Regions from separate parts of the Aminobacter sp. UC22_36 genome, predicted to be linked through region 2. Evidence: riboswitches for the same ligand, from Rfam matches in the RefSeq annotation. Region 2 holds a riboswitch; the other holds the start of a gene.
The links. A riboswitch is a leader RNA that binds a small molecule or an ion and turns the genes downstream of it on or off. The one in region 2 is predicted to bind cobalamin.

Region 1: linked by a shared signal. The riboswitch ahead of bluB (5,6-dimethylbenzimidazole synthase) and the one ahead of ACHMW7_RS11960 (ABC transporter ATP-binding protein) in region 2 are both predicted to bind cobalamin.

Annotation. Positions count from the first base shown of each region.
Region 1 is NZ_CP171996.1:1,574,949-1,582,133, forward strand. Features, by position in the region: gene ACHMW7_RS10865 (glutamate synthase subunit beta) at 1-245, shown strand, start outside; gene ACHMW7_RS10870 (DUF459 domain-containing protein) at 310-1,551, opposite strand; gene ACHMW7_RS10875 (lytic murein transglycosylase) at 1,568-2,794, opposite strand; gene galU (UTP--glucose-1-phosphate uridylyltransferase GalU) at 3,045-3,932, shown strand; cobalamin riboswitch at 3,997-4,182, shown strand; gene bluB (5,6-dimethylbenzimidazole synthase) at 4,229-4,963, shown strand; gene ACHMW7_RS10890 (outer membrane beta-barrel protein) at 4,960-6,645, opposite strand; gene ACHMW7_RS10895 (SIS domain-containing protein) at 6,796-7,185, shown strand, end outside.
Region 2 is NZ_CP171996.1:1,795,464-1,802,648, forward strand. Features, by position in the region: gene ACHMW7_RS11945 (anthranilate synthase) at 1-1,184, opposite strand, end outside; gene ACHMW7_RS11950 (FecCD family ABC transporter permease) at 1,427-2,434, opposite strand; gene ACHMW7_RS11955 (ABC transporter substrate-binding protein) at 2,488-3,306, opposite strand; gene ACHMW7_RS11960 (ABC transporter ATP-binding protein) at 3,254-4,267, opposite strand; cobalamin riboswitch at 4,375-4,585, opposite strand; gene ACHMW7_RS11965 (MFS transporter) at 4,618-5,784, opposite strand; gene ACHMW7_RS11970 (LysR substrate-binding domain-containing protein) at 5,919-6,776, opposite strand; gene ACHMW7_RS11975 (DMT family transporter) at 6,873-7,185, shown strand, end outside.

The DNA of each region.
Region 1 (7,185 bases), 220 kb from region 2:
CCGGCCCGCTCGCCAACGGCATGGTCAAGGAACTCGAAGGCAAGCTGGAGATCACCACCGACAACCGCCGTTCGACCAATGTCGCCGCCAACGAGCGCGACTACAAGACCAATGTCGACAAGCTCTACGTCGCTGGCGACGTACGCCGTGGCCAGTCGCTGGTCGTCTGGGCGATCCGCGAAGGCCGCCAGGCCGCGCATTCGATCGACACCGATCTGATGGGTTCGAGCGTCCTGCCGCGCTGAGGTTTCAGCAATCCACAAAAACAAAAAGGCGCCGCAAGGCGCCTTTTTTCATTCCCGGTCTGAACTATCGCCTGATGATGGCGGTGGTGGTTTCGGTGCTCTGCGTCGCTGGCAGCGGCTTCGGCGGCCAGGAGAAATCGTCGACACGTCCGGGTGCTGCCGCAGGCGCGATGCCTTGCACGACAAGTTTTTCGCCGGGCGAGCGCGGGTCGCCCTTGGGCGAGGCTTGCGCGCCGAGCAATTCGGTGCCGCCGTCGAGTTCGGGGTCCGACAGCGAGACCGGCACCGTCCGGTCGATATTGACCGGCACGTTGAGTTCGCCTGGCGTCGCCTGCGGCAGGCTCGCCGGCACCACGGTTTCGGTGCCTTGCGGGGTGATGCCGAGCAACTTGTTCAGTGGTTTTTCGGCAAAGAAGGCGAGCTTGCGCTTGCCGGCGCGGGTGACGTTGATGCCGTCGTCGGAACGCAGCCGCACCGGCTGGCCGTTGATGTCGGGGCCGCTGGTAACGAAAGCGCCGGCCTCATCGACAAAACCGTCCCAGACATCGACGAATTCGCTGCCGGCGGCTTCGGTGGCGGCGCGGTAGATGTCGTTGAAGGCGAGCATGTCGGTGCTCATCTTCGGCGACTTGAAGGCCGGCATGCCGACCCACAGGAACGGCACCTTGGTGTCGGAAATGGTCTTGGCCAGGGCCTCGGTGCGCGCGGTGTATTCCTTGGTCCAGGCAGCGCTCATCGACGGCTCGCGGGCGTCGCCAACACGCATCTGCTGGCGGTCATTGGAGCCCATCATGACGATGACGGCGGCCGGCTTTTCCTGCTCGATCAGCAGCTTGGCCTTCTCGGACCAGTTGTAATAGTCCTCGCGCACCAGGCCCGACGAGCCGTTGGTCTTGTCGACGATGCGGATCTTGGCGTTCTCGGCAAAGACGGTGCCCAAGCCTTCGGCGATGCCGCCGCCAAGGAAGTCGCCGATGACCAGCACGACGCGTGCGTCAGGCAGCTTTTCGACAACCGGCACGGCGGGGTCGGCGGCCCTGCCGACATTGCCGGCAGTGGCCTTGGGCTTGCGCGGGGTCTTGCGGATCTTTTTCCTGGTCTGCGGCTGCTCCAGGATGAAGGGGTCGACGCGTGGTTCGCGCCGCGGCATGAACAGGTCGCGCAAGGACCACTTGCGCAAGATGCCTTCCTGGGCGACTGCCGGCGTTGGCATCGTCGACGAAATGGCGGTCAAGGCGACCGCCACCGCGACCAGTGGCATCGTCAGGCGCAACAGCGAAAACCTTGACCGACGCGTCGATGCCAAATGCAGCCTCCGGTTGCTAATTGCGCCGCAGCGAATTGAGCACTTCCATGCTCGGATGGCCGTCCGGCGTCAAGCCCAGCTGTGCCTGGAACGCCTTGATCGCCGAGCGCGAACCTTCGCCGATCTTGCCATCGCTCTTGCCGTCATAATAGCCATGCGCCGACAGCCGCTTCTGCAACTCCTGCTTTTCTTCGAAGCTGAGCTTGGTGAACGGCCGCTTCCAGTCCTGCACCAGGCCACCGTAGCCGGCGATCTCGTCGGCAAGTAGACCGACGGCAAGCGCGTATTTGTCGGCATTGTTGTAGCGCTTGATGACCGAAAAATTCTTGGTCATCAGGAATGCCGGTCCGCCGCGGCCGTCCGGCACCTTGAGGGTGGCCACGTCTGAGCCGCGCTTGAACGCCTTGCCATTGGCGCGTTCGACGCCGAGAGACGCCCATTTGTCGAGCGTCAGCGATCCCGTGGGGAATTTCTGGCCCTGAGGCAGCACGACTTCGTAGCCCCAGGTCTTGCCTGCCTGCCAGCCGTTCTTTTTCAAAAGATTGGCGGCGGTGGCGAGCGCGTCGGGCACGGAGTTCCAGATATCGCGCTTGCCATTGCCGTCGGCGTCGACGGCATAGGCCTGGTAACTGGTCGGGATGAACTGGGTGTGGCCCATCGCACCGGCCCAGGAGCCGACAAGATGGCTTTCATCGATGTCGCCGCGCTGCAGGATCTTGAGCGCTGCGATCAGCTGGGTGCGGGCAAATTTCGCCCGGCGCTGGTCGCCATAGGCAAGCGTTGCCAGCGAGCGCACCACGTTGCGCATCACCTTGTCGTTCTTGAGAATCTCGCCGTAGTTCGATTCCATCGACCAGATGGCCAGCAGGATATAGCGGTCGACGCCGAACTTGGCCTCGATGCGGTCGAGCCAGGGCTTCCATTTGCGCGCCATCTCGCGGCCGACTGCGATCGACTGGTCGTGCACGCGATTGTCGAAATAATCCCACACAGGCGCGGTGAATTCGGGCTGGAAGCGGGCCTTTTCCAGCACCTCGGGATCGGCCGAGGTGACGCCTCGGAAGGCGCGATCATAGGTCGAGCCGGAGATTCCGTTGTCGGCAGCGACGGAACGGAAGCTTGAGACCCAGCGTTGGAAGCCAGCCTCGGCCGCCGCCGGGCCAGCAGGCAACAGCAGCGCGAGCGAAAGACCAGCTATCGCGGCGACGCCTGCGAGACTTTTGGCGGTTTTGCGAAGGGGCATTCTTTCCTCCTTGGAGAGATCAGAAAGTCGATTCATCGCCGAAGCCGGTTAGCAATCAGTTTACCATAGACCCCTTGGGGAACGAAAAGCGGTTTGGGGCATTGTCCACCTGGCGGTTTGGACAATCAAGATCGCGTGATCAATGTCTTGCCCGCTGTCACCGAATATGTGAACGCATTCAGTATTCATCAATTCGGGCGTGGCAATGTCTGCGTCCGATACCCGTATTCCTCGATCGGACGACCATGCAATGAAAAGAGTTCGCAAGGCAGTTTTTCCCGTCGCCGGCTTGGGCACGCGTTTTCTGCCTGCCACCAAGTCGATTCCCAAGGAAATGCTGACGGTCGTTGACCGTCCGGTGATTCAATATGTGGTCGACGAGGCGCGCGAGGCGGGCATCGAGCACTTCATCTTCGTCACCGGCCGCAACAAGGCGGTTATCGAAGACCATTTCGACGTCCAGTTCGAACTCTATGACACGCTGGCCCAGCGCGGCAAAATTGAACAGCTCGAACGTCTGCAGCGGCTGCAGCCGGGACCGGGCCAGACCTCGTTCACCCGCCAGCAGGTGCCGCTTGGCCTCGGCCACGCAGTGTGGTGCGCGCGCGAACTGGTCGGCGACGAGCCTTTCGCGCTGCTTTTGCCCGACATGATCATGCAGTCGGAAAAGAGCTGCATGCGCGAGATGGTCGAGCTCTATGCCGAGACCGGCAACAACATCATTGCGGTTCAGGAATGCGATCCGGCCGAGGCGCACAAATACGGCATCGTCGGACAAGGCAAGGCGATCCACACCGGCTTTGAGATCGAAGGCATGGTGGAAAAGCCGAAGCAGGGCACCGCACCCTCCAATCTGTTCATCAACGGCCGCTACATCCTGCAGCCGGAGATCTTCAACATACTGGCTAGCCAGGAGCGTGGCGCCGGCGACGAGATCCAGCTCACCGACGCGATGCTGAAGCTCGAGAAGATGCAGTCCTTCTACGGCTACCATTATCGCGGCCGCACCTTCGACTGCGGATCACCGGAGGGTTTCGTCGAGGCCAATGTCGCCTTCGCACTGTCGCGTTCCGATCTCAGCAAGAGCATGGCCGGCGTCATCGAAGGGCTGCTCGGCGAGATGAAGTCCGGCAAATAACCGGGAATGTCGCCCGTGCGTCAGGATTGGACGCACGGTACGATGGCTTTCGGCACCCGCTGCCGATAGAGATATCCTGCCAGGTGCCCGCAGCGATGCGGGAGAATCGGGAACACGGTGCAAATCCGTGGCGTGCCCAACGCTGTAAGAGGGACCGTATCGGCACAAGCCACTGTTCATGTTGAACGGGAAGGCGCCGACGACGGGTTGAACTCGAGCCAGAAGACCGGCCCGGCAGAAATCGTCCACCGCATGGTCAGGCGGTGGCAACCGATTTGCTCGCCAGGGGACACGCGATGCTTGTTGACCAGATCAATGCCATTTCAGGCTGTTTCGACCTTGCCGCGCAGGATGCCGTCTACCGCGCCATCTTCACGCGCCGCGACGTGCGCAGCCATTTCCTGCCCGATCCGATTGGCGACGAAGTGCTGGTGCGGCTTTTGCTTGCGGCCCATCACGCGCCGTCGGTCGGCTTCATGCAGCCGTGGAATTTCATCGTCATCCGCGATCGTCAACGACGCGAGCACGTCCGCGATCTGTTCTTTGCCGCGCGGCAACAGGAACTGCCTGAGATCGCCGAGGAGCGGCGCGAGCTGTACCGCAAGCTCAAGCTGGAAGGCATCTGCGAGAGCCCGCTCAACCTTGTCGTCACCTGCGATCGCAGCCGCTCGGCGAACTCGCCGCTCGGGCGCTGGCACAACCCGGAAATGGATCTCTACAGCACGGTTTGCGCCGTGCAGAATTTCTGGCTGGCGGCGCGTGCGGAGGGCGTCGGCGTCGGCTGGGTCAGCATCCTCGACCGCGAGGCGTTGAAGCAGTTGCTCGGTATTCCCGATCACGTCGTGCCGGTGGCCTATCTCTGCGTCGGCCATGTCAGTGAGTTCGCGCAAAAGCCCGATCTGGAGCGGCACGGCTGGGGCAGCCGCCTGCCGCTCGCCGATCTCATCATGAGCGAGGTGTTTTCCGGACAAGGCGAGGATGCGCTGAAGGCGGTTGCCGCCGACATGGGGGGTTTCCCGGCTGGACGCTAACGCTGGATCTTCAGCCCGACGAACACGCTGTTGGTCTTGCTGTCGCGGGACGGCAGGGTGCTGTCGAAGGTCTCGTGGCGCAGCTTGCCGGTAAGGCCGGCGTAACGATTGAGCCACCAGGTCAGGCCCGCTTCGGCGCTCAGCCTGAGTTCGTGGTTGTTGGAGCTGGCATAGTCACGATAGCCGACGCCGCCGGCAAGGAATGCGGTCAGGTTGGAGCGGATCTGCCGCTCGACGCTGAGACGGCCATTGTAGAGCACCGAGCCGCTGTCGCCGGCGGTGGTCGAACCTTCGACAAAGGTCTCGCCGGTCAGGCCGACGATCGTGCCGCGCATCGGTGACCATTTGAGGTCGGCGGCAATGGTTGCAGCGGAAACCGTCTTCAGCCGGTCGTCGTCGAAATCCTCCGATATCCAGCCGGCCGAGACTTCGCCACCGAATTTTTCGCCCATGTCGATTTCGACACCGGCGCGGGCGCCGGTGCGCTTGGACGAACGCTCGAAGCCTGCTGTGTCGAAGCGCAGGTCATAGACCCTTCGCCCGAACTCGATCTCGCCGAAAGGCGTAAGCGCCGGCGAGACCTCGTAGCCGACGCGGACCTTGCCGGAGTACAGCGTCGAATTGCGGTCCTCTTGCGAGAGCGTGGTGCCGTCAGTGAGTTCGGCATCGCTGTAGCTTTCGTTGACCGCTTCGCCGGTGATACCGAAGCGGAACTTGCCGACATCCTTTTCGACACCGAGCGAGCCGTTGAGGCTATGCAGGGTCGGCCGTTCGGCAGTGCCCGAGATGACCACGGGCGACGAGGTCGATTCCGGGCGCATGTTGTAGCCGAGCCGCGCCAGTGCGCGCAGGTCGTCGGCGAAGTCGAGCTGCAAGCGCCCGTCGATGCCGCCGCTGAGATCCTTGACCTCCTGGCCGGAGATGGATTTGCGGTAATTGCCATAGGCGTCGATGGTTGCCGAATGGTTCTCCCAGTCGGATGCGGCATTCAGCCTGAGCGTCGTCTCGGACAGGACCGCCGACTTTCCATCCGAGCTTGAATCGGCGTTGGACGTGGCGGTAACGCCTTGTTCCAGGCTTGGCTTGAGCACGAAGGTGCCGAAGCGAATGCCGGTCGGCTCGAACGGGTTTTGGTCCGGCAGCGGCCTGCGGCCTTCGATGGCGCGTTGGCGCTCGGCTTCGGGACCGCTTTCGACCTCCGTTTCGGAATCAACCGTATCCTGGCGCACCGTGCCGGTGGTCAGTTCGTCATCTGTCTCGGGCGCAGCCGGCCTGGCATCCGGCACCTCGGTGGTGCCGGCCAGCTTCTCCCGCGCTTCCTTGGCGCGCTGGCGTGCGGTTGTCGGCGGGCGGGCGGATGTGGGCGTGCCGGTCGTTGCGTCCTCTGCGTTGGGTGGTTCGCTGAACAAGTCCGTGGCGTCGGCGTCGGCCGGCTCGGGAACCGCACCGGGGCTGATCGGCTGATAGATCGGGGACTGCTCCTGCGTTGCGGTCTGCGGCGCTGTCGGGCGCCTCTTGTTGAGCAGCAGCGAGTTGTTGATGTCGTCGCTGACTGCGCCGCGCAGACCGACTTCCTGGGCATGCAGGGGGAGGACGCACAGCAACGTTGCCACACTTGCTGTCGCCAGCAAGACGCGGAGCCCCGCATCGTGTTTCCTTTGCTCCGGCCTGATCTGCGCCATCTTTCCCACTGCTTCGCCGACGCAAGGGCGTCGCACTTACCAACTGGTAAATGGCCATGGTTAACGGAGCGTTTCGCCCGAGCCCGTGGACGCCTCGTTTTGGGCGGATAATCATGGACAGGCGCGCGCCGACGCGCTAACGCATGCGCCATGCACGCTGGATCGTTGAAAAAAGAGCCGGACGGGCAGGCATCGATCGCCTCCGCGCTCCGTACCGTCGCCATCGAGCAGGCCGGCGTCGCCGCGCTTGTGACAGCGCTGGAAGGCCCACTCGCCGAGCCATTCGCCAAGGCAGTCTCGACCCTCGGCCAGCTCAGCGGCCGGGCGATCATCACCGGCGTCGGCAAGAGCGGCCATATCGGCTCCAAGCTGGCGGCAACCTTCGCCTCGACGGGAACGCCGGCCTATTTTGTCCACCCGTCGGAAGCCATTCATGGCGATCTCGGCATGATCACCAAGGAAGACGCGATCGTTGCTCTTTCCTGGTCGGGCGAAACGGCCGAGCTCAAGGGCATCGTTGCCTATTCCAGGCGCTTTTCG
Region 2 (7,185 bases):
TGGATCAGCCGCGAATACATCTCGATCTGGCGACGGCCGATGACACGCACGGTGCCCGGCTCGCAGACGCGGGATTTGTCGTTGCGGTCGACGTCCGAGCACATCGTCAGCTCCGACTCGTCCTTCTTCGAATTGAGCAGTTTCAGGATCTGCTCGCTGTCGGAAATAGCGTCGTCGCCGCGCTTGATGGTGCCGGAGATCGGGCAGGTCTCGACGCGGCGGCCGTTGACGCGCACGAACATCTCGGGCGACGCCCCGATCAGATATTCGCCCTCGCCGAGATTGATGAAGAACGAATAGGGCGAGGGATTGATCGCTTTCAGCCGGCGCGAAATCTCTGACGGTGCCGTCTCGCAGCGCTCGTAAAACATCTGGCCAGGCACGACCTCGAACAAGTCGCCGCGCTTGAAGCTGTCCATCGCCCGGCGCACCAGCTGGGCATATTCGCCCGGCTCGTGGTCGGCGCGCGGCGGAATGCGGTCGGACGGCTTGAACGGTTCGGAGACGCTGTCGCGGGCGAAGCCTTCAGTCGAAAAGCCTTCACCTGCATAGTCGTAGCGGTCATGCCAGGCCTTGGCCGAGTAGTGGTCGACGACCAGGATCTCGTCGGGCAAAAACAGCACCAGGTCGCGCTGGCTCTGCTTGCGCTCGAGCTTGTGCTCGACCGGGTCGAACTGGAAGGCAAGGTCGTAGCCGAAGGCGCCGTAAAGGCCGAGATTGCTGTCCTCGTCCGATTTGAACAGGGCGGTGATGGCGCGCAGAACGGTGAACACCGAAGGCACGCGCGAGCGCTCTTCTTCGGTGAAGATGCGGCCGGGCGTCGCCACTTCGAGCGCGATCAGGCGCTTGGTCGTCTCGCCGATCGAAAGTTCTTCAAGCGGTGCCAACGCCGCATGGATGACCGGCAGCAGCACTTCGCCGCGGGCGTTCAGCGCCTCGATCTTCATCGAGCGGCCGCGCGCCGAGATGACCACCGGCGGGTCGATGATAGCGGTGTCCCAGCGCGTGTAGCGGCCGGGATACTCGTAGTTGGAGGAAAACACCGCGCCGCGCCGGCTGTTCAGCCCGTCGAGATAGGTCTCGATCGCACCCGCATAGGCGGTTTCGTGGCGTTGCCGGGTGACGGCGACGCCCCCTGAAGTCACGTAACGCTCGGCACCGTTTTCAAGCAATTCCAACGTCATTCCCGTCTCCATCTCTTGCAGTGGGAGCGTTCCGGAGCCTGGTTCGAAAAAGCAAATGGCCGCCCGGAAATCCCGTTGCGGCCATCACAATTTTCACGCGCACGCGCTTCAAGAGGCCGCTGTCAGCTGGCCCGCCACCAAATATTCTGGAGCGAAGTCGTGTTCATGGCAAATCCATAGCTAGGAAAAACTGGGGGTGCAACTGGATTTGCGTCGTCTTGCATTGCATTACCAACTGACCGTCAATTTGTTGCGCGGCGGCGCATCAGCACCACGAAGGCCACGCCGCCGATCAGTCCGGTGACGATGCCGAGCGGCATGTCCTGCGGCGGCATTACCGTGCGGGCGACCATGTCGGCGGCAATCAGGAAAATCGCTCCGACCAGCGCCGACAGTGGCAGCACGCGGCGATAGTCGCCACCGACAAAGAAGCGCACGATGTGCGGGATCATCAGACCGACAAAGGCGATGACGCCGGAATAGGCAACGGCGCAGCCGGTCAGCAGCGCGCAGACAACGAAGACCTTGATCCGGAAGCGTCGCGCCGGGATTCCGAGTGCGGTGGCGCTTTCGTCGCCGAGCGTCATGGCATTGAGGTTGCGGGTCTGGGTCATCAGCCACATGCCGCCGACAACAAGTGCTACCAGCGGGTAGGGCAGGTGGCTCCACTGCGCCAATCCCAGCCCGCCGAGCATCCAGAAGATCGCGACATGGGCTGCCTTCGGGTCGCCGATGAAGATCAGGAGATTGCCGGCGGCGGAGATGATGAAGCTCACCGCGACGCCGGCGAGGATCAGCTGGCCGGCCGACTGGGCTCGTGTCAGGTTCGAGATCGCCAGCACCATCGCCGTCGCCGCCAGCGCGCCGGCAAAGGCGAAGGCCGGCACGGTGATGGCGCCGAACACCATGCCGGCGTGGATCAGCGCCATGATGGCGCCGAAGGCGGCACCGGATGAGACGCCGAGCAGGTGCGGATCGGCGAGCGGATTGCGTGTCACCGATTGCAGCCCCGCCCCCACCAGCGCCAGCGAAGCGCCGACAGCGGCCCCCAGGATGACGCGCGGCGCGCGCACATCCCAGACGATGTTCTCGCGGCCGCTCGACCAGGCCACCTCGACGCTTCCCGGCATCAGCTTGTTGGCAATCACACCCCACACGGTCTCGAGCGGGATCGCCACCGGGCCGACGCCAACGGCGATGACCATGCTGATGACGAGCACCAAGGCCAGCCCCGGGATCAGGGCCGGCATGGCGTGGATCAGGACGTGCCGTGGCCCGGCGACGAGGTGTCGGTGCGACACGGTCAGTCAGCCCGCATTGCGGCGGCCAGCCGCTTGATCGCGGCAATGTTGCGCGGTCCCGGCGTCGCCTCGTTGTATTCGAGCACGAAGAAGCGATTGTTCTTCACGGCGGCGATGTCCTTGAAGGCCGGGTTGCTGCGCATGAACTCGATCTTCTGCTCGGCTGTCACCTCGCCGTAATTGACGATCACCACCATGTCCGGGTTGCGCTCGATGACCGGCTCCCAGCCGATCTCGACCCAGCTCGACTCGACGTCGTCGGAGATGTTCCGGCCGCCGGCTGCCTCGATGATCGCCGTCGGCATAGCGTAGCGGCCGGCGGTGAACGGCTTCTGCTCGCCGGAATCGTAGAGGAACACGTTGATTGGCTTGTCGAGCTTGGGCAGCGACGCCTGGAAGTCGGCAAGCTCCTTCTCGTAACCTGCCACCAGCGCTTCCGCCTTCTCGCGCACGCCGAAGATCGCGCCGAGATTGGTGAGGTCGGCATACATGTCCTGAAGCGAGGACTTGTCCTTCTTCATGATGTGGATGCAGCTCTCGGTCAGCTCATAGACCGCGATGTTGAACGGGGCGAGCGTGTCGGGGGTGACGTCGCCGCCGACCTTCATGCCGTAGTTCCAGCCGGCGAAGAACAGGTCGGTGTCGACGCCGAGCAGCACTTCCTTGGTGACATATTTCGGCGCGAGCTCGGGCAATTCGCCGACGCCCTTGCGCAGGTTTTCGTCCAGCGTCTTCCAGCCGGAGATGCCGGAATAGCCGACCATATGGTCAGCGAGGCCGAGCACCAGCATCATCTCGGTCAGGTTGACGTCGTGGGACACCGCCCGCTTGGGCGCGGCCTCGAAGGTGACGTCGCGGTTGCAGCTCTTGACGGTGACGGGGAAGCCGCTGGCCGCCGCTGAGGCGCAAGTGGCAAGCAGGGCGGCGGCAATGATCGGCAGGCGCATGGAGGCTCCTTGGGTTGTTGTCAGCGTTCGAGGTGGAAGGAAAACGCGGGCGGCCGGTGACCGGATGGTCGTCGAGGATGGCGCCCACGGAAAAGCTCTGGCGGATGCGCTCGGGCGTCAGGATGTCGGCCGGCTTGCCGCAGGCGATCGCGCGGCCGGCGTCCATCACCAGCACGCGATGGGCGTGCGCCGAGGCCAGCGCCAGGTCGTGTAGGGAAACGATGACGGTGCAGCCGAGATTGCCGAGCAGTTCCAGCACTTCGAGCTGGTGGCGGATGTCGAGATGATTGGTCGGCTCGTCGAGGATCAGAAGATCCGGCCGCTGCACCAGCGCACGGGCGATCATCACGCGCTGCTTTTCGCCGCCCGAAAGCGAGCCGAAGTCGCGCGCGGCAAAAGCGGTCAAGCCGAGCAGGCCGAGTGCGGACTCGACCTTGATGTAGTCGTCGTCGCTGGTGCCGAAGCTCGTGACATGCGGGGTCAGGCCAAGCTCGACGATCTCGGCAACCGTCAGGCCGAAGTCGGAGGCGCTTTCCTGCAGTACCGTGGCGATGCGGCGGGCGCAGTCGCGCGGCTTCATCTTCCAGATGTCGGTGCCGTCGAGGCGAACCGTGCCTGCGGTGGGCCGGTGATAGCGGTAGAGGCAGCGCAGCAGGCTCGACTTGCCGGCGCCGTTGGGGCCGACGATGGCGAGCATCTCGCCAGGTGCAACCGCAAGGCTTACCGGCTCGAGGATCGGCCGGGAGGCGCGCGGCCCCCAGCTGACGCCGTCGAGTTCGAGCAGTGCCGGAGTCGTGCCTACGAGGCGACTAGCGGCGTGGACGCGATCGAGCATGCCATGTCTCCGCGATTGGGCGGAGCAGGCGAAACGATCCGGTGAGCGCGCCGGTACCAAATAGGGCAGTCGCAACCATCATCATCTCCACGGCACACCCCGGCCGGTTGAGTTAATCGGATGATGGCAGGTCTCCTGGCTTGCGGGTGATCGCGTCTCGGAGCCTTCCCAGCCGAACGGCCAGTGGCATGTTTCCGATTTGCTATCCGCTCACAGTTGCGGGGGCAGCCACGGTTTCGCGTCGAGGACGTCTCACCGTGTTCCCATTTAACCTGCTGCCCGAACCGGATAGCAGGAACCATCGCTGTCGTGGCTACAACAGCGACGGGTTGCTGACAATCGCTAAAGCGTCATGCCGCCTGCTGAATTGCATCACGCCGGTCGAGTGTGAAGGAAATGAGCGCGACGACGAAGGCGGAGAGCGCGATGGCCGCGCCGACAAGCGGCAAGTCGGCATAGCTGACGCCCATCGAGATAGCGGCGCCACCAGCCCAGGCGCCGGCGGCGTTGCCGGCGTTGAAGGCGCCCTGGTTCAAGGTTGCGGCGAGGTTCGGCGCTTCCGAGGCGGTCTCGACGACGCGCATCTGCATCGGCGGCACGATGACGAAGGTGATGACGCCCCACAGGAAGACGAGCAGGATCGCCGCCGGCGCCGAATAGCTGAGCTGGGCGAAGGCGACATGGATCGCTGCCATCACCATCAGCGCGCCGATGGCCGTCGGCATCAGTTTCCAGTCGGCCAGCTTGCCGCCGATGATGTTGCCGATGGTCATGCCGCCGCCGAAGAGCAGCAGGATCCAGGTGACCGAATCGACCGACACGCCGGTGACGTCGGTCAGGATCGGCTTGATGTAGGTGAAGACGGCAAACAGGCTGCCCGAGGCGAGTGCCGAGATGATCATGGCGAGCCATACTTGCAGCTTGCCGAGCACCTTGACCTCGCCAGCCACGCCGCCCTTGCCGGGAGGGGCGACGCCGGCCGGCACCAAAAAGGCAATGGCTGCGACCGAGAGCAGGCCGATGACGACGACGGCGAAGAAGGTGGCGCGCCAGCCATAGGCTTCGCCAAGGGCGGTGCCGCCCGGCACGCCCAAGATGTTGGCGAGCGTCAGGCCGGCGAACATCAGGGCAATCGCGCTGGCCCGCTTGTTGGCCGGCACCAGGCTTGCCGCCACCACCGAGCCGATGCCGAAAAAGGCACCGTGGCCGAAGGCGGTGATGACGCGTGCGATCATCAGCGTCCAGTAGGTCGGCGCGACGGCGCAGAGCAGGTTGCCGAGCACGAACATCATGGCGAGGCCGATCAGCACCGGCTTGCGCGGCAGCCTGGCCGTGCCGACGGCGATGATCGGGGCGCCGATGACCACGCCGAGCGCGTAGCCGGTGACAAGCAGGCCGGCGGCGGGGATCGAGACGCCGAGGTCGGCTGCGACCTCAGGCAGCAGGCCCATGATCACAAATTCGGTGGTGCCGATGCAAAAGGATGCGACGGCCAGAGCGAGGATCGGCAAGGGCATGAGCGGACTCGGGGGGAGCTGAAACGATTTAGATCTACATTTTCCTCATGTCGGGCGCGGGACAAGGCATGTTGGTGCATTGCAGCAATGCATTGGATGCATGGCAGGCATACGGCAGGCGCAGCCTCGAGGTGTTACGCCTGTTGCGCCAGGTCGCGGCGCAGGAAGTCGTAGAGCCGCTCGACCGCCGAGTTGCCGGTCTGCGGATTACGCAGGATGCCGATTTCCATGTCGGGCAGGGGCGGCAGGCCCTCGTTTTCGCCGATGATGCGCAGGCCCGGCGGCACGCTGCGCTGGGCGAGGCCGGCGACTGCGAGGCCCGCCTGGACCACGGCGATCAGGCCGAGCAGGCTGGCGCTGGAATAGGTGCAGCGAAACGACCGGTCGGCAGCGCCCAGCACCTCAAGTACGCTTTTGCGCGCAACACAGCCGGGTTCGAACAGCGCGACCGGCAATGGATCGATCTCCCAGGCGACATGGTTGGGCGAGGCGACCCAGACCAGGCGCTCGCGCTGCAGCACTTCGATCGATTGCTCGGGTCCACGCGTGACGATGGCGAGATCGAGCCGGCCGTCGGCGAAGGTCTTCACCAGCGACGTCGACTGCTCGCAGATCAATTCGACCGTCACCAGCGGATGCGCGGCGGCAAAACGCGACAGCACCGACGGCAACAGGAACGCCGCGTAATCGTCCGGCACGCCGAGGCGCACGCTGCCGGCTTCCTCGGGTCGGGTGACCGACGCCCAGGCCTCGTCGGACAGCTTCAGCAGCCGCCTGGCATAGACCAGCAGCTCCTCGCCGATGGCGTTGGGCGTCACCGCGCGCGGACTGCGGACCAAAAGCTTCCTGCCGATGGTCTGTTCCAGCCGCTGCATCTGCATGCTCACCGCCGACTGGCTGCGGCCGACCCGCGAGGCGGCATAAGAAAAGCTGCCGCTGTCGGCAACGGCGACGAAAGTCCTGAGCAGGTCGAGGTCGAGCGGCATCGCCATGGCGGTATCAGCTTTTCGAATAGAGTTTGCCAAATCTATTCGTTTGAATGAAATCGTCAATCAGGGCTTGCTTGGCCGTCGCCAAGGAAGACCAGCATGACCAACGCTTCCCGCTTTCCCGCCCTCAACCTGGCGGTCGCCATGGCGATTGCCGGCACCGTCGGCGCTTTCGTCACCGAGGCCGGCGTCGATCCTGTCACGACGGTGTTCTGGCGCTGCCTGTTCGGCGCGTTGTTTCTCGGCATCTGGTGCCTGCTGCGCGGCTATCTGCCCGACCGCTCGTTGTCGTGGGAGCGCCTCGCCCGCGCGGGTCTCTGCGGCTTCTGCATGGTGCTGAGCTGGACGGCGTTCTTCGCCGGATTCGCCAAGACCTCGATCGCGGTGATGACGATCCTCTATCACATCCAGC